Regions from separate parts of the Thioclava sp. L04-15 genome, predicted to be linked through region 2. Evidence: riboswitches for the same ligand, from Rfam matches in the RefSeq annotation. Region 2 holds a riboswitch; the other holds the start of a gene.
What was found. Region 2 has a riboswitch for thiamine pyrophosphate ahead of thiB (thiamine ABC transporter substrate binding subunit). Riboswitches for the same ligand answer to the same signal wherever they lie in the genome.

Region 1 (9,192 bases), on a different contig from region 2:
GTGACCTCTTCGGCGGCGCGATCGACCTCGATGCCCGGGAGGCCCTCAAGATGGCGTGCCGCTGCCAACGCCTCGGGCTCGCCCGAGATCAGCTCGGCACGCACCCCGCTCAACAGCACCCTGTGCTGCGGCGAGACGCGCATCTCGCGCTCGGGCTGGTTCGAGCCGAGCGCGCCGGGCGCGATGCGAACGGGACAGAACTCGGGGCGCTCGTCCAGTTCAGCGCGGGTGAGGCTGCGCCGCCCGATCCAGCGGATCGGCTGATAGCCATTGTCGCGGGTAAGAACCCGGTCGCCCAGACACAGATCCTCCACCGCGATCTCGCCGTGCAGTGTCGCGACCCGGGTTCCCGGGGTGAAACAGGGGATGACCTTTTCGATATTGGTGTAGGTCATCGTGCCCACGACAGCGCCGGTGCCGTCGAGGAAGTTGATCGTGCCGTTCTCGGGGTTGGCCGTGTCGCGATTGACGACGACATTGCTCCAGCCCCAGTCGCTGAGGTCGAGCACGTCGTAATCCGCCCCGCCCTCGCCGCCGTCGATGACCGCGCCATCGGTGAGATTGACGAACGTATCCTGATCGTCGCCACCGATCAGGGTATCGGCCCCGCCACCGCCGGTGAGCGTGTCATTGCCGGTGCCGCCCTCGACGAGGTCGTTGCCCGCGCCACCGTCGAGGCTGTCATTCCCCTCGTCGCCCGCGACATAATCATTGCCCGCCCCGCCGAGCACCGTGTCATTGCCGGTGCCGCCATAGAGGCTGTCATCCGCGCCCAGACCGTCGATGTAATCATCGCCGCCGTTGCCATAGATGACGTTGGTATACCCGTCGACCGGATCGGAGGAGAAACCATCGAAACCGATCAGCGTGTCGTTGAACTCCGAGCCGATGATCCCGTCAACGCCGCTGAGCACGTCGCCCGCCGCATCCCCGCCCGAGGCAGTGCCGTTGCTCAGGTTGATCGAGACGCCCGACCCGCTGTCGCTATAGGAGACGTAATCCATCCCCGTTCCGCCCGAAAGCGTATCCGCCCCGGCCCCGCCATGCAGCGTGTCGTTGCCGCCGTTGCCGATGAGCGAGTCATTGCCGGAGCCGCCGTCGAGACTGTCATTGCCAAGCCCGCCATCGAGCGTGTCGTTCTCGGTCCCGCCGAGCAGCGTGTCGTCCCCCGCACCGCCGAGCAGGCTGTCGAAGCCCGCGCCGCCGACGAGCAGATCGTTGCCCGCGCCGCCATTGAGCGTGTCGTTGCCGGTATTGCCGATCAGCGTGTCGTTGCCGTCCTCGCCCAGAAGCGAGTCGTTGCCCGAGCCCCCATCGACGTAATCGTTGCCGGTGCCGGCGGTGACCGTGTCGTTGCCGAGCCCCGCGAACACGGTGTCGTTGCCGTCGCCCGCGCGGATGTAGTCGTCATTGCCGCTGGTTCCGGCAAGACCGGCATCATTGTTGTCGACCTTGTCCGAGCCATTCGCGATCGGCTCGACATAATTGTTGTCGATCAGGTCGTCGCCTGCGGTGCCGTCGACATAGCCGTCATCGAACCCGGTCACCCAGCGGTCGGCGGCCATGTTGGTATTGGTCGCGTTGCTGACGCTGTTGAGCCGGATCGACTGGATCGGCTTGGCCTCATAGGCCGTGGTGTCGGCATTTGCCGTGATCTCCGGCGCGAGGAAGACGCTGCCATCGGTGGTCTGCACGATCACCGCGGTCACATTCGCGGTGGTGCCATCGACATAGGTGATCGTGGCGTTGTAGACGGCCAGACCATCATAGGTGAGCGTCGTCGGACCCGAGCCGATATCGGTGACGATCTGGTCGTTCGAGACGTTGTTATTGGTGTCGAGCGCGCCAACCGTGCCGCCGTTGTCGATCGTGGTGGCCGAAACGATATTCTGGAACAGCGGATTCGTGGTGGAGCCTGCGGTCGCGCCGACAAAGCGGCTCGCATTCTCCATATCGGAATTTCCCTCGTTCGGGTCGAGCATCGTGCTCGAATATCCGAGGTAGATCCAATTAAACGTCGTCGCCATTCGTTACTCGTCCTTGCACACAACACGCCCCGGCGACAAACAAGCGGCTCGCCCCCATCGCGATAGGGACGATACGGGCATCACACACACCCGGAGCTCTGAAGTTGTCGCCAAGAAACTCAGCTGCTCGTCTACACGTTTTTTTCAACGGTTAACGCTCCTGCTCACTGAAATGCAATGGTGATTTCAGTTGGGCAGCTTTGTGACGAAGCTGTGAACTTCTCATGTGTGGGACAAAGATCACACGCTTGCGCGCGCACCCGCAAAATCCCGGGCGACGCACCGCCGGATTGCAGGCTTTTGCGGCCCCGCCTGACGAGCGGTGTTCCTCTAGACCCGCTCTTCGAACGGTTCGGGCTGGCGCCAGGTCTCGCGGTGATAGGCGCTGTCCCAGAACCGCCATTCGTGCCAGCAACTGCGTGCGAAGGCCCGATGCATCCGGGCGCGGACCGCGTCATCGGCCGCCGCGCCCAGCCGGTCGGTGAGGTCCAGCATTCGGGCTACGCTCTGGTCGAAGGCATCGCCCGAATAGGTCGCGATCCAGGCCGCATAGGGGTTTTCCGAGCCGCTGTGCTGCGCGATCTCGTGACCGATATCGCGATAGATCCAGAAGCACGGCAAAAGGGCCGCTACCGCTTCGGGAAAATCCCCGATGGTGGCAGAGCGCAGCAGGAAAGAGACATAGTGATCGCAGGCGGCCGAGGGCGCGATGGCGGCGAAATCGTCCGCGGACACGCCGAATAACCCCATGTAATGGTTGTGCAATTCTCGCTCGACCGCGATCGCGCCCGCCGCCGATCCCGCAAGCTGCGCCACGCTCGGCGCATCGGAGGCCTTGGATGCGGCCAAAGCGAGGGCGCGGGCAAAACCTTCGAGGTAATGCGCGTCCTGAATGATGTACCCCTGGAAGATCGCCGGATCGAGCCGCCCCTCGGCCAGCTCCCGATTGAAGGGCATCGCGTGGATCTGGCGGCGCAGCGAGGCCGTCTCGCGTGCGAGGTCTCGGGTGAAGCTCATTGGTCGTCCTCGTGATATGCGTGGAAATGATGCACCGGCCCATGCCCCGACCCGACCGAGAGACGGTCGGCGGCGGCGAGTGCTCCGCTCAGATAGGCTTTGGCGCGCCGCGTCGCCTCGGGCAGCGGCAACCCCATGCCAAGCCCCGTCGCGAGCGCGGAGGACAGGGTGCAGCCTGTGCCATGGGTATTGCACGTGGCGATCCGGGGCGCATCGAAGCGGAGTTCATCGTGCCTGGTGACAAGCATGTCGGGGCTCTGTTCGCCTTTCAGATGTCCCCCCTTCATCAGAACCGCACGCGGGCCGAGCGCCAGCAGCGCATGGGCCTGCTCGCGCATCTGTTCGAGGGTTTCCGCCTCGTCGCAGCCCAGCAGGTCGGCGGCCTCGGGCAGGTTCGGGGTGATCAGATCGGCGCGCGGCAGAAGGGTTCGCAACGCGCTCACGGCTGCCTCCTCCAGAAGACGGTCGCCACCCTTGGCCACCATCACCGGGTCGAGCACCACCGGGCAGTCGAGCCCGTCGATCCCCGCGGCCACGCACTCGATGATCGCGGCGTCTCCCAGCATCCCGATCTTGATCGCGTCGATCCGGATGTCGTCGCGCAGAGCTGCGATCTGCGCCGCAATCAGATCCGTGTCGCAAAGGCTGACCGCCCGCACTCCGCGCGTGTTCTGTGCGGTCAGAGCGGTGAGCACGCTCATCGCATAGCCGCCATTGGCCGAGATCGCCTTGATATCGGCCTGGATACCGGCGCCGCCGGAGGGATCGGAACCGGCGATGGAAAGAATGTTGGGGATCATGTGTCGCTCCATGCGTTGCACAGGGTTCTGGCGGCAAGCGCCATGTCGGGAGCACGCGAGATCGCCGAGATCACCGCCATCCCGGCACCGCCAGCCGCGCGGATCGCGGCGGCGTCGGCTTTGGTGATGCCGCCGATCGCGAGGCAAGGGAGCTCCGTACGCGCGACGATCGCCGCGAAGCCCTCATGCCCGATCGGCGGGGCGTGATCGGGCTTCGATCCCGTGGCATGGACCGGTCCGACGCCGAGATAGTCCACGCCCGCAGGCACGGCGGAGATTTGCGCCTCGGCCTCGATCGAGAGACCAAGGATCATCTCCGGCCCGATCCGGCTGCGGATCGCCGCCGGATCGCCGTCGCTCTGGCCGATATGGAGCCCCGGCGCACCGACGGAGATCGCAATCTCCACCCGATCATTGACGATGAGCGGCACCTCATGAGGCGCAAGCGCTGCGATCAGCGCCCGGGCGAGCGCCGCGAACTCCGTATCCGGCAGGGTCTTGTCGCGCAGCTGCACCCAGCCCGCACCGCCCTGGGCCGCGGCGAGGGCCTGAGCGATCACCGGCTGCGGCGCGACCGGATCGGTGACGAAACAAAGCGGCGGGATCATGCGAGTTCGATCCTCGCACCGGCGTTCAGAGCTGCCGGATCAATTGCATGGAGCGCATCCAGGAAAGCCGGCTGGAAGGTTCCGGGGCCCTCGCTCGCGGCCCCCGCGCGTTCCCCCGCAAGGCCGTAATAGGCCAGCGCCGCGACCGTCGCCTCGAAGGGCGACTGACCTGCGGCAAACGCGGCCACCACCCCGGTCAGCGAACACCCCAGGGCCGTCACGCGCGGCATCATCGCATCGCCATTCGCGATCCGCACCGCACGCGTGCCATCGGTCACGAAATCGACCGCACCCGTCACCGCGACCACCGCGCCGCCATGCCGGGCGAGCGCGCGCGCGGCGTTCTCTGCGGTCTCGACGCTTTCGCCCGCATCCACCCCTTTGCCTGCCGAGACCGCCCCCGCGAGCGCGAGGATCTCTGACGCATTCCCACGGATCACCGTGGGGCGGAGCGCCAGGAGCCGCGCGCCTAGCGCGCGCCGATACCCCGTCGCGCCGACCGCGACCGGGTCAAGCACCCAAGGCACATCCTTTTCGCCCGCGACCGTTGCCGCCGCCTCCATCGCCTCGGCCCAGGGCGGCGAGACCGTCCCGATATTGACACTCAGCGCCTGCGCGATGCCCGCGAACTCGGCCGCCTCCTCGCGGGCATGGATCATCGCGGGCGAAGCCCCCGCCGCGAGCAGAACATTCGCCATCACGTTCATCGCGACGTAATTGGTGATGTTGTGAACGAGCGGCGCGGTCTGTCGCATCATCGCGAGATATTGGCCGGGATCTTCCATCGCACTCTCCTTGAGCATTTGGCGTCAGGAAGGGTGCGAGAGGGAAGGCGGGAACGCGCCGGACCGTCTCGTGCGCCTCCCTCCGCCGGCATTATCCGGTTCAGGTTCTAAGGGTTCGTCTCAGCCCGGTTGCCCGAGCGCCCCTGTCGCTTCGCGCTCAGAGGTGACATTCTCGCGCGCGCCCGTCAAGCGGGTGTGCCGGGTCAGGCGTCGCGCGGCGCCGAAAAAGTGGCTGGAATGGTCATGAAAGGCGCTTCCGCCTCCCGAAAACTTGCGGGCCAGCCGATCCCCCGTTCGCAGTCGCACAGGCGAGGTCTCGCAGGTTCAACCGATCCGGCGCAGCAGATAGATATCCATCACCCAGCCGTTTTCCGCCCGCAGGGTCTCCCGGACCTTTACGATCTCCGCAGCGACATCGGACAGAACTCCGGCGACAAGGCGCTCTTGCGGCATCGCCACGCACCCACCCCACCAAATCCGGAATCCCTCGGGATCGAGCGACCGGAACGAGCACTCTCCATCGAGCATCACGACGATGGTTTCCGCATCACCCGGCCAACCGTGGTCGCGCAGCTGCCGCCCCGTCGTGATCATGACCGGCGCACCCACCTCGTTGAGCGGAATGGCATGGGCTGCGCAAAGCGCCTGTATCGCGGTGATGCCGGGAATGACGCGCGGTCTCAGCGGAATGCGACGCCCCAATATCCCGGCGATACGCAGGCTGCTGTCGTAGAGCATCGGATCGCCCCAGACCAGCAGGGCGACCCTGCCGGGGGTTCCGGGGTCGAGCGTGTCGACGATCACCGTCTCCCAGGCCTCGGCAATCGCGCCATGCCAATCCGCGACGGTCGCGCCATAGCTGGTCGTAACCACGTCGCGCACCGGCAGGTCGAACTCGACCACGCGCGTTTCGGGATTTTTCAGATGCGTCGCGAGCAATGTCCGGCGCAGTTCGGCCAGTTCGGTTTTCTCGGGGCCTTTGACCGGGATCATGATGAGGTCCGCAGCGTTCATCGCCTCGATCGCCTGCAAGGTGACGTGATCAGGGTTTCCGGTGCCGATACCGATCAGGGCAAGTTCGATCATGCGTCTCTCCAGGGGAAAGGGGGCCATTGGCGGCCCCCTTTCGTCGTCGTTCAGCGGACGTCGCTCAGGCGTAGAGGCGCGGCGTGACGAAGCCGCTGCCGCGCAGGGCGGACGCACGCTTCGCAAGCGCCAGCACCGCCAGATCGACAAGCGGCTCGAGAAGGATCACCGACATATAGGCCGCCCCGAAGGTCAGCACCTGCCCCACCTCGGCAAACCCCTGACCGTAGAGCGCCCAGAACGCGACCCATGCCACGATCCCGCCCTGATAGGCCGTCGAAAGCGCCAGAGCCTGACCGTATTTCAGGTCGACGTAAGCCGTGCCCGGCGCGATCAGACGCTTGGCAAGAAGTTGCAGCCCGAAGAGCGGCACGAGAAGCGTCGTCACGTTCATCCCGTATTGCGGCAGGTCGAAGGGCGCGAAGAACAGGCCCTGAATGAGAAGCCCCAGCGCCAGCCCGATCGCCGCAGGCGCGGCACCAAGCAGTAGAAACAGCGTCGAACCGAGGATCAAATGCACCTCGGAAACGCCAACCGCATGATGCGGCAATATCTGGAAGAAGGTGAAGACCGCGCCGGTGGCGATGGCGGCGCGGGCGATCAGTGAAACGGGGCCCTGTTCGCGTACGGCCTGCGCGGCGATCTTGAGGGTATAAAGACCGGCGGTGGCCGCCGTGGCATAGCTCAGGACGATCTTGGCACCGGTGACGATGCCGGGTTCGATATGCATATCGCGTTCTCCTTGCCGTCACACCCGACGGCGGTTGATGTGGCTGCTGGCCGGTTTCCTGGCTCGCGGGTCGAAGCGCCACTCCACCTTCCCGGGGGCAATCCCCAGTGGTCTTGTCGGAGCGCGCTCACCGCATACAGTCGCGGGGGCGGCCGGGGCTTCGGGTGCCGCAATTTGGTCCACCCTTCCCCGTTCCCGATTGAGCCCTGCGCTTTGCGCATCTGCGGGCACCAAACAGGGTTTCAGGTAAACGCGACCCGCCGGGCCGCGTCAAGTTTCGATCACTCTTCATGCGCGCTTTTCGCGCCTCCATCAGGGGCAAGCGGGCCGTAAAGGATCAGCGCGGGCTGGTCGGATCGGCTTTGTGCCAATCGCTCCGCCAGTTCAGACACGGTGGTGCGGATGAGGTGCTGCTGCGGGTGCCCCACGGCCTCGGCCAGAAGCGCGGGCGTCTCGCCCGGCAGGCCGTGATCGCGCAGGCTCGCGGCGAGGCGCGGGAAGGTGCGCTTGCCCATGAAGACGACCGTCGTCGCCCCCGGATCGGCCAGCGCGGACCAGTTCAACGCCTCGGGCAGATCCCCGGTGATATCGGCCCCGGTCACGAACTGCACCCTGCGCGCCGTCAGCCGCCGCGTGAGCGGCAGACCCGCCGCCGCCGCCGCCGCGCAGGCCGAGGGCACGCCGGGAATGATCTCGTATTCGATCCCCGCCGCATCAAGCGCGCGAAGCTCTTCCTCGAGGCGACCGAAAATCCCGCTATCGCCCGATTTGAGCCGCACGATGCGGGGCGCGGCGCGCGCGTGATCGACCAGAAGCCGGCTGACATGATCCTGTTTTGGCGAGGGCCGCCCCGCCCGTTTGCCGACCGCGATCAGCTCGGCCCGAGCGCTCGCATGTGCGAGGATCGGGCCCGAGGCGAGATCGTCGAACAGGATCACATCGGCGCGCTGGAGCCGATCGACCGCTTTGAGGGTCAGAAGCTCGGGATCGCCCGGCCCCGCCGAGACGAAGGAAACGAAACCGCTCATGCGCTGGCCTCCGCAATGAGGTGAAAGAAAGTGCCGGTGACGCGCCCGCCGCCCGGCATCTCGCACAGCGATCCGGTTTCGGGCACCGCGTCGCCATTGGGATCGAAGACACGGGCGAGCGGCGCATCGGGCTGCGACAGGATCGAGGCATAGTGAAACTCGTGGCCACGCAATGCCGACGCCGCGCGATGGCCCGGCAGCGGCGCGATCAGCTCGGCGCGGCGATAGCCCAGATGCATCTTGCGTTTGGCAAAGCTGGTCGCGAGCCCCAGAAGCCCCAGCATCTCGTGGCGCTTTCCCTCGGCGTCGACGATCCCCGCCCCAAGCGTCATGTAACCGCCGCATTCCCCGTGAACCGGACGGGTCTGCGCGAAGCGGCGGATCCCGTCGAGGAAGGTTCCATTGCCCGCAAGCCGCCCTGCGTGAAGCTCGGGATAGCCTCCGGGCAGCCAGCAGCAATCGGCACTCGGATCGGGGGCCTCATCGGCCAGCGGCGAGAAGGGAAGGATCGTGGCGCCCGCCGCGCGCCAGCCCTCCATCAGGTGCGGATAGACGAAGGAAAACGCGGCGTCGCGAGCAAGCGCGATCCGGCTGCCGGGAGGCGGCACCGGGCGGCATGGCGAGGCGTCGGGTGGCGAGGCCTTCGCGCAAGCCAGGATCGCGGCGAGGTCACAGTGCTCGGCCACGATGCGACCGGCCTCGCTCAGGAGCCGCGCAAGATCCCCCGTCTCCTCGGCTTGCACGAGACCCAAGTGGCGCGAGGGCAATTCGATCCCTGCCGAACGTGGCAGCACGCCCAGCACCGGCACCCCGATCCCCTCGAAACCCTGTCGCACCAGCGCCTCGTGACGGGGCGAAGCGACCTTGTTGAGCACGACCCCCGCGACCGTGACGCCCTTGCGAAACCGCGCGAGGCCCTGCGCCACCGCCGCCGCCGTCTGCGCCTGCCCCGAGGCGTCGATCACCAACACCACCGGCCAGCCCATCAGCGCCGCGATATCGGCGCTGGCCCCGGTGCCGGTCTCGCCCTTCGAGGCCACCCCGTCGAACAGCCCCATCGAGCCCTCGGCCACGACGATATCCGCCGCGCGATCCGCAAGGCCTGCGATCT
Region 2 (9,192 bases):
GGCTGCTCGCGATCGACTTCGTGGTGCTGATGTGGGTGGGCGCGATGCCGACCGACGGGATCTACCCCTACATCTCGCTGATCGGCGCGACCTACTGGTTCGTCTACTTCCTGGTCATCCTGCCGCTGCTGGGCCTGATCGAGAAGCCGGCGCCGTTGCCCGCGACGATCGAAGAAGACTTCAATCATCACTACGACATCAAACCGGCCGAGTGAGTAAGGAAGAGGGACGCAAAATGAAAAATCTTCTGATCTCCGCCATTTCGGCACTGGCCATCGGCACCGGCTTCTTCGCCGGTCCCGCTCTGGCCGCGGGCGGTGGCGAAAGCCATGTCGAGAATATCGACTTCTCTTTCGAGGGCCCCTTCGGAACCTTCGACCAGCAGCAGCTGCGTCGCGGCTTCCAGGTCTACCGGGAGGTCTGCTCGGCCTGCCACGGCATGAAGTTCGTGCCCTTCCGCACGCTGGCCGATGAAGGCGGCCCGATGATGGACCCGGCTTGGGTTCGTGCCTACGCCGCCGAGTTCGACATGGTCGACAAGGAAACCGGCGAGGACCGTCCCGGCAAGGAAACCGACCACTTCCCGAAAGTGACCGGCGAGGGCATGGGCCCGGACCTGTCGCTGATGGCGAAGGCGCGGGCGGGCTTCCACGGCCCCTACGGCCTCGGCCTCAACCAGCTCTTCCGCGGCATGGGCGGCCCCGAGTACATCTTCTCGATCCTGACCGGCTATACCGGCGAGGAAAAGGAAGAGGCGGGCTCGATCTTCTACGGAAACCACACCTTCGCGGGTGGCTGGATCGCGATGCCGCCTCCGCTTTCGGAAGACCTCATCGAGTATGAGGACGGCACCCCCGCGACCGTCGAGCAGATGGCGCAGGACGTTGCGGCCTTCCTGATGTGGACCGCGGAACCCAAGCTCGAGGCGCGCAAGCGCTGGGGCTTCGTGGCCGTGATCATGCTCGTGCTGCTCAGCTCGCTTCTCTACCTGACGAACAAGAAGCTCTGGGCCCCGCACAAGGGCAAACATGTCGATCTGTGATCGCTGCTAAATCGAGATGAGAGACGCCCCCTCGGACACGAGGGGGCGTTTTTCGTTGGAATACTGCAGGTCGCCGCCGCCTCGCCAAGCGATCCGCACCACGAACGGTTGCCAAGCAAGGGGCAGCGCCTTACCTCACAGGGGACAACGTCAGGAGAGACAATGCCCGAGCTGCCCGACTTCCCCCACGCCTCGCCCGCCGCCCGCGCGCCACGGCTCTGCGTGCTGATCGACGCTGACAACGTGCCTGCCTCCTACGCCGAGGCGATCTTCGAGGAGATCGCCTCGCTGGGCGAGGCCTCGGTGCGCCGGATCTATGGCGACTGGTCGGCGCAGCGCCTGGCGGGTTGGGCAAAGCGCGTGGCCGAGCTCGGCCTGGTCGCGGACCAGCAATTCGCCAATACCAAGGGCAAGAACGCCTCCGATATCGGCCTCGTCATCGCGGCGATGGATTTCCTGCATTCCGGCCTCTTCGACGGGTTCGTGCTGGTCTCCTCCGACAGCGATTTCACCCGGCTCGCCGCGCGCATCCGCGAGCAGGGTCTCGATGTCTACGGCATCGGCGAGCAGAAAACCCCCGAGGCCTTCCGCAAGGCCTGCAAACGCTTCATCTATGTCGAGAACCTCGGCAATGGCGAGACGCCCGGCCCCAGCGCGAAACCCAGCCCCGGTAAAGGCAGCGCACCGAAATCCACCGGCGGCAAGCAGGAGCCGAAAGAGGCGATCCCGATCATCACCAACGCGATGAAGGCGATCGGCCTGGAAGAGGAATGGTATTCGCTCGGCCAGCTCGGCCAGTTCATCACCCAGGCGAACCCGGATTTCGACACCCGCACCTATGGCAGCGCGAAACTCTCGGACCTGCTGATCAAGACGGGTCGGTTCCAGCTCCAGCGCGGCGAAGGCAATCAGTGGATGGTGCGCGACCTGGCCTGACCAGCCCCGCGCGCCCTCAGCCTTTTGTGCCGTAGCGCGCGAGGAACATCTCGACCGCGCCCTTGATCACGCGCTCCTTGTCGAGAGAGGAGCAAGAGCCCATCCCGAAAAGCAGCTTGGCATGCAGCTCGGCCTTGCACAGCTCTGCGAAAAGATGCGCCGCAAGATCGAGATCGTCGATCTCCAGCTCCCCCCGTGCGACCGCCTGCTCGAGATAGGCGCAGATCTTGTCATGCACGAGCTGCGGGCCCGAGGCATAAAAGGCCCGGCCCAGATCGGGGAAGCGTTCGACCTCGGCCACGCAGAGCCGGTAGATCCCCTGCCCCAGATCGGAGGCCATGAAATCGATGATCTGCTCGGCCGCCAGAGGCAGCACCACTTCGGGCGGCTGGCTGAAATCGATCGTCTCGCTCGCCTGCTCGGCCTGACGCTGGCACTCGGTTCGCGCCACCTCGAGAAACATCAGCCGCTTGTCGGGGAAATAGCTGTAGAGCGTGGCCTTGGAGACGCCCGCCTCCTTCGCGATATCGTCGACCGAGGCACCGTCAAAACCGTCGCGCAGGAAGATCTCGCGCGCGCCTTCAAGCACCTGATCGAATTTGCGTCCGCGATGGATCTGATCTGCGTCGGCCATTCACCTCTCCACTCCCGGGCGAAGCGGCCCGGACCTTCAGAATAAACCGTCCCGTTCAGTCCCTGCAAGGCGGCGCAACGTCACGTCATGCCTGCCATGCGTCAGACCGGCGGGAGGTGGCGCTTTTCGCGCCTTCGAATTGGCAGAAATATCCCGGGGTGAGGCGCGCAAGCGCCGAGGGGCAGCGCCCCTCTCCCTTTACCCGATCGTGCCGCGAATCCCGCCCGTCTGAGCGCGGTCCATCAAGAACTGATCGAGGATCACGCAGGCCATCATCGCCTCGGCCACCGGCACCGCGCGGATACCGACACAAGGGTCGTGGCGGCCCTTGGTGATCACTTCCACCTCTTCGCCCGCGACATTGACCGAGCGGCGGGGCGTCAGGATCGACGAGGTCGGCTTGACCGCGAAGCGCACGAGGATCGGCTGGCCGGTCGTGATCCCTCCGAGGATGCCGCCGGCGTGGTTCGACAGATATTCCACCCCGTTCGGCCCCATCACCATCTCGTCGGCATTGTCGACGCCGGTCAGCGCCGCTGCCGCCATCCCCTCGCCGATCTCGACACCTTTCACCGCGTTGATCGACATCATCGCCGCGGCGAGTTCGGTATCCATCTTCGCATAGATCGGCGCGCCGAGACCCGCCGGGCAGCCTTCCGCCACAACCTCGATCGCGGCGCCCACCGAGTTCTGCCCCTTGCGGATCGCGGCGAGGTAATCGGCCCATTCGTCGACCGCCTCGGCATCGGGAATGAAGAAGGGGTTTTGCAGGATCTGGCTGCGGTCGAAGCGCGCGCGGTTTATATGCTTCGCACCCATCTGGACCATGTAGCCGTAGATCTTCAGATCAGGGACCAGCTGGCGCAGCACCGCCTGCGCCACACCGCCAGCGGCAACACGGGCCGCCGTCTCGCGGGCGCTCGAGCGCCCGCCGCCGCGATAATCGCGCACACCGTATTTCTGGTGGTAGGTGATGTCTGCATGACCGGGGCGGAACTGCCGCGCGATCTCGCCGTAATCCTTAGACCGCTGGTCGGTATTCTCGATCATCAGCTGGATCGTGGTGCCTGTCGTCTTGCCCTCGAACACGCCCGAGAGGATGCGCACCGCATCGGGCTCCTTGCGCTGGGTCGTCTCCTTCGACTGGCCCGGACGGCGGCGGTCGAGGAATTGCTGGATGAACCCCTCGTCGATCTCGATCCCCGGAGGGCAACCATCCACCGTCGCGCCCAGAGCGGGCCCGTGGCTTTCGCCCCAGGTGGTGACGCGAAACAGGTGACCAAATGTGTTGAAGGACATGGGCGCGGCCTCGATCGGGTATGTTTGGCGTCTGCTTTAGCAACCGGGGCGTGGCGAGGCAACGCGGATGGTGGTGCGCAACATAGGAAAGGCGCGCCACGGGGCACCGCCGGGGAGCGCTTGGCGCATGCCCTCTCACCACTCTATCGCACCATGACCTGCCCCGGCGCCCTCGCCTTCATACTTGCACCGCCCTGCGCCTGCCCTTAGTTTGCGCCTCACCTCGGGGTGCCGGCGCAAGGCTGGCTGAGATGCGATCTTCGCGAACCCGTTGAACCTGAACCGGTTAAGACCGGCGGAGGGAAGGTAGCCGGATCCCCCGGCCCCACTCCGCCCGGCAAGCCCAAGGAGTGAGGCATGAAAACCCACCTGATGCTTGCGGGAGCCCTGAGCCTGATCGCCACGATGGCGGCGGCCGAGGACAAGCCCGTGCTCACCGTCTACGCGCCCGACTACTTCACGAGCGAATGGGGCCCCGGCCCCGCGATCGAGAAGGGGTTCGAGGCGATCTGCGACTGCGATCTGAAATTCGTGGCAGGCGATGTGCTGCCGCGCATCCTGCTCGAAGGCGACAAGACCTCGGCCGATATCGCGATTGGTCTCAATACCGACGTGACCGCCAAGGCGCGCGCCACCGGCCTCTTTGCACCGCATAACGAGGATACTTCCGATCTGGCCATGCCGGTCAAATGGGACGATCCGATCTTCCTGCCCTTCGACTGGTCCGAGCTCGCTTTCATCTATGACAAGACGAAGCTGCAAAACCCGCCCAAAAGCTTCGAGGAACTGCTAGACGCTCCGAAAGACGCCTACAAGATCGTCATCGAGGATCCGCGCAGCTCGATCGCGGGCCTGTCGCTGCTGCTCTGGGTGAAGGATATCTACGGCGACCAGGCCGAGGCTGCCTGGGAAAAGATGGCCCCCAAGGTGCTGACCGTGACGCCGGGCTGGTCCGAAGCCTACGGGATGTTCACCGATGGCGAAGCGGACATGGTTATGAGCTACGTCACCTCGCCCGCCTATCACATCATGGCGGAAGAAGATGACAGCAAGGTCGCGGCGATCTTCCCCGAGGGGCATTACTTCTCCCCCGAACTGGTCGCGCAGCTCAAGACCTCGAAGCACCCGGAGCTGGCGCAGAAATTCCTCGATTACGTGCTGAGCCCCGATTTTCAGGGCATGATCGCGACGGCCAACTGGTCCTTCCCGGCGAAGCTGCCGCATGACCAGCTGCCCGAGGTCTTCCAGACCCTGCCGATGCCCGACAAGACGCTCTATCTGGACGAGGACGAGGCTGAGAAACTGCGCGGACCGGCGCTGGAAGAATGGCAGCGCGCCTTCGCGAAATAACGCCTGCGGCCCTGGCGAGCGCGGCTCTGGTCGCGCTCGTTCTGGGCACGCTGGCGGCGGTGGCGATCCGAGCAGGCGGGCTGACCGGGCTGCGCGCAACCGATCTCGCCGCGATCCGCTTCACGCTCTGGCAGGCGGCGCTTTCGGCGCTGATCTCCTGCGTGCTCGCGATCCCGGTCGCGCGCGCGCTTCACCGCCGCCGCTTTCCCGGGCGCGGGGCGCTGATCTCGCTGCTTGGCGCACCCTTCATCCTGCCGGTGATCGTCGCCGTCTTCGGCCTGATCGCGGTTTTCGGGCGGCGCGGGCTGGTCAACGCCATGCTTGCGCCTCTGGGGATCGAGCCGATCACGATCTACGGGGCGCAGGGGGTGATCATCGCCCATGTCTTCTTCAACCTGCCGCTGGCGACGCGGATGATCCTACATGGCTGGCAGGCGATCCCTGCCGAGCGCTTCCGCCTTGCCGCGACGCTTGGCTTCGGCCCGTCCGAGGTCACCCGCCATCTCGAACGCCCGATGTTGCGCTCTGTCCTGCCCGGCGCGTTCCTCGCGATCTTCCTCGTCTGCCTGACCTCTTTCGCGGTGGCACTGACCCTTGGCGGCGGCCCGCGCGCCACCACGGTGGAACTTGCGATCTATCAGGCCTTCCGCTTCGATTTCGACATGGGCCGCGCCGCGAGCCTCGCGCTGGTGCAGGTCGCGATCTCGGTCACGGCGCTGCTGATCGCGGCGCGCGTAACGATGCCCGCGAGCTTCGGCGCGGGCCATGACCGCACAACGCGACCCATCCCGCAACTCGCAGGTGGTGCGGGGCGCACCTCCCTCGACGCGCTCGCGATCGTGCTCGCCGCCGCCTTCCTGCTCGCCCCGATCGGCGCGGTCTTCGCGCGTGGTCTGCCCGCCCTGCCCGAGCTGCCCGCGATGATCTGGCCCGCGACGCTGACCTCACTTGTGATCGCGCTCGCCTCCACCCTCGTCACGCTCATCATCGCCCTGCCGCTGGCGCTGGCCGCCACCCGCCACCGCTGGGCCGAGATCGCGGCGATGCTGCCGATGACGGCCTCGGCGCTGGTGATGGGCACGGGCGCGTTTCTCATTGCGCGGCCCTTCATCAACCCCACGAGCCTCGCCCTGCCGATGGTACTGCTGACGAATGCCGCGCTGTCGATCCCCTTTGCGACCCGCATCCTGATGCCCGAGATCCGCACGCTGCAATCCGACTACGACCGGCTCGCCGCCTCGCTGGGGATGCGCGGGATCGCGCGGCTGCGCCTGCTGACGCTGCCGCGTCTCGCCCGGCCTCTGGGTTTCTCGGCAGGGCTCGCGGCGGCGTTTTCGATGGGTGATCTCGGCGTCATCACGCTTTTCTCCGATGGCCAGACCCGCACGTTGCCGCTGGCGCTGTTCCAGCTGATGGGCTCCTATCGGATGGATCAGGCGGCGGGCGCGGCGACGCTCTTGCTGTCACTTACATTCGCGCTCTTCTGGGCGCTCGACCGCGCAGGACATCATGCTGACTCTCGATAAACTGGCCATCGAACAGGGCGACTTCCGCCTGAGCGCCGATCTTGAGATCGAAACCGGCGCGAGCGTCGCCGTGATCGGCCCGTCGGGCGCGGGCAAATCGACGCTGCTTTCGGTGATCGCCGGATTTCTTGCGCCGAGTGCGGGACGGGTGCTCTGGGACAGTGCAGAGATCACCGGCACTGCGCCGGGAGAACGCCCGCTGTCGATCCTGTTTCAGGATCAGAACCTCTTTCCGCATCTGACGCTTGAAACGAACCTCGCCCTCGGCCTGAACCCGAAAGGCAAAATCGACCGCGCGGCACGCGCGCAGATCGAGGAGGCCCTTGCCCGCGTCGGATTGGAAGGGTTGGGCAAGCGCAAGCCGGGGCAGATCTCGGGGGGACAGCAAAGCCGGGCGGGCCTTGCGCGCGCCCTGCTGCGGGCGCGACCGATGCTGCTGCTCGACGAACCTTTCGCCGCCCTCGGTCCCGCGCTGAAGACGGAGATGCTTGCGCTGGTGGCCGAGATCGCGCGCGAACAGGGAACGACCGTTCTGATGGTCAGTCACGATCCCGAGGACGCGCGCGTGCTCTGCCCGCAAACCGTTCTCGTGGCCGAAGGCAAGGCGCATCCGCCGCAGGACACGACCGCGCTGCTGGCCGATCCGCCGCCAGTGCTGAGAGAATATCTGGGCGAAGGGGCGCGGCCGCGCGATTAGGTCTTGCGGACCCGGATCACCACATCGACGCGGGTGATTTCTGCGCCTTCGGGAGGCTTGGGCACCGAGAGAAGTTTGAGTTCCTCGGCAGGCGCGTCCGACAGGCGGTTGTCATCTTCCCAGAAGAAATGCGGGTGATCGTCCATCCGGGTGTCGAAATAGCTCCGCGATGCATCCACGGCGATCTCATACATCAGCCCCGCCTCGCAAAAGGCCTTGAGGGTGTTGTAGACGGTCGCGAGGGAAACTTTCTCGCCGCGCTCAAGTGCGGAGGCATAAAGGCTCTCGGCAGTGACGTGACGGTTGTTGCCATCGCCCACGAGAAGCGTCGCCAGCGCAAGACGCTGACGGGTCGGGCGCAGCCCGCCCTTGGCGAGCCATTCCTGCCCGCGACGCTGTTCTGTCGAGCTTTTCACAGCCATGTTGGCCCTCCTCGTCATCTTATATGCGACTTTTCGCCTCGGGTTTCAATGGAACCGTTCGGATGCGCCCGCGCCGTTACCCTTGCGCCGCTCAGCCGCGCGGTGATAGAGGGTTTTCAAAAGCACGCCAAAACCGGGAAGGAGCGCCAATGGCAGGGTTTCCGACGAGCTTCGGGAAAGAGGATCTTCTGAAATGCGCACGCGGGGAGCTGTTCGGCCCCGGCAATGCGCAGCTTCCGGCTCCTCCGATGCTGATGATGGATCGCATCACCGAGATCTCGGGCGATGGCGGTCTGCACGGCAAGGGCCATGTGGTCGCCGAGTTCGATATCACCCCCGACCTGTGGTTCTTCGAGTGCCATTTCCCCGGCAACCCGATCATGCCCGGCTGTCTCGGCCTCGATGGCCTGTGGCAGCTCACCGGGTTCAACCTCGGCTGGCGTGGCTGGCAGGGTCGCGGCTATGCGCTCGGCGTGGGCGAAGTGAAGCTCACCGGCATGGTCCGTCCCGATCGTAAAATGCTGACTTACAAGGTCGATTTCACCAAGGCCGTGCAGACCCGCCGGCTGACCATGGGCGTCGCCGACGGGATCGTCGAGGCCGATGGCGAAGTGATCTACCAGGTCAAGGACATGAAGGTCGCTCTCTCCGAGAGCTGACCCCCATTCGAGACAAAGACAGGAGGCCAGCCATGCGCCGCGTCGTCATCACCGGGTTGGGCATCGTCTCGCCCATCGGCAACAATGCCAAAGAAGTCACCGCCAGTCTGAAGGCCGGCAAGTCCGGCATCGTCTTCGCCGAGGACTACGCCGAACGCGGGTTCCGCAGCCAGGTCAAGGGCCAGCCGCAGATCACGCTCGAGGACCATATAGATAAGCGCAACCTGCGCTTCATGGGCCCCGGCGCCGCTTATAACTTCATCGCGATGGAGCAGGCGCTGGCCGATAGCGGCCTGGAAGACGGCGACATCTCGAACCCCCGCACCGGCCTCATCATGGGCTCGGGCGGTCCGTCGACCTCGAACTTCTTCGAAGCGCACCGCATCGTCATGGAGAAGGGCTCGCCCAAGCGCATGGGGCCGTTCATGGTCACGCGCTGCATGAGCTCGACCAACTCGGCCTGCCTCGCGACGCCGTTCAAGATCAAGGGCGTGAACTACTCGATCACCTCGGCCTGCTCGACCTCGGCGCATTGCATCGGCAACGCGGCCGAACTGATCCAGATGGGCAAGCAGGACATCATCTTCGCCGGTGGCGGCGAAGAGCTCGACTGGACGCTGAGCTGCC

Region 1: another riboswitch for thiamine pyrophosphate. It lies ahead of thiM (hydroxyethylthiazole kinase); the one in region 2 lies ahead of thiB (thiamine ABC transporter substrate binding subunit).

Annotation. Positions count from the first base shown of each region.
Region 1 is NZ_MPZW01000003.1:345,087-354,278, forward strand. It holds gene BMI90_RS10025 (Hint domain-containing protein) at 1-2,027, opposite strand, end outside; gene tenA (thiaminase II) at 2,358-3,044, opposite strand; gene thiD (bifunctional hydroxymethylpyrimidine kinase/phosphomethylpyrimidine kinase) at 3,041-3,844, opposite strand; gene thiE (thiamine phosphate synthase) at 3,841-4,452, opposite strand; gene thiM (hydroxyethylthiazole kinase) at 4,449-5,237, opposite strand; TPP riboswitch at 5,298-5,392, opposite strand; gene cobF (precorrin-6A synthase (deacetylating)) at 5,562-6,323, opposite strand; gene BMI90_RS10055 (energy-coupling factor ABC transporter permease) at 6,388-7,053, opposite strand; cobalamin riboswitch at 7,084-7,303, opposite strand; gene cobA (uroporphyrinogen-III C-methyltransferase) at 7,335-8,081, opposite strand; gene BMI90_RS10065 (cobyrinate a,c-diamide synthase) at 8,078-9,192, opposite strand, start outside.
Region 2 is NZ_MPZW01000001.1:107,555-116,746, forward strand. It holds gene petB (cytochrome b) at 1-215, shown strand, start outside; gene BMI90_RS00555 (cytochrome c1) at 236-1,042, shown strand; gene BMI90_RS00560 (NYN domain-containing protein) at 1,205-1,978, shown strand; gene BMI90_RS00565 (TetR/AcrR family transcriptional regulator) at 1,995-2,612, opposite strand; gene aroC (chorismate synthase) at 2,811-3,911, opposite strand; TPP riboswitch at 4,126-4,232, shown strand; gene thiB (thiamine ABC transporter substrate binding subunit) at 4,269-5,261, shown strand; gene BMI90_RS00580 (thiamine/thiamine pyrophosphate ABC transporter permease ThiP) at 5,237-6,787, shown strand; gene BMI90_RS00585 (ATP-binding cassette domain-containing protein) at 6,771-7,484, shown strand; gene irrA (iron response transcriptional regulator IrrA) at 7,481-7,906, opposite strand; gene fabA (bifunctional 3-hydroxydecanoyl-ACP dehydratase/trans-2-decenoyl-ACP isomerase) at 8,056-8,565, shown strand; gene fabB (beta-ketoacyl-ACP synthase I) at 8,598-9,192, shown strand, end outside.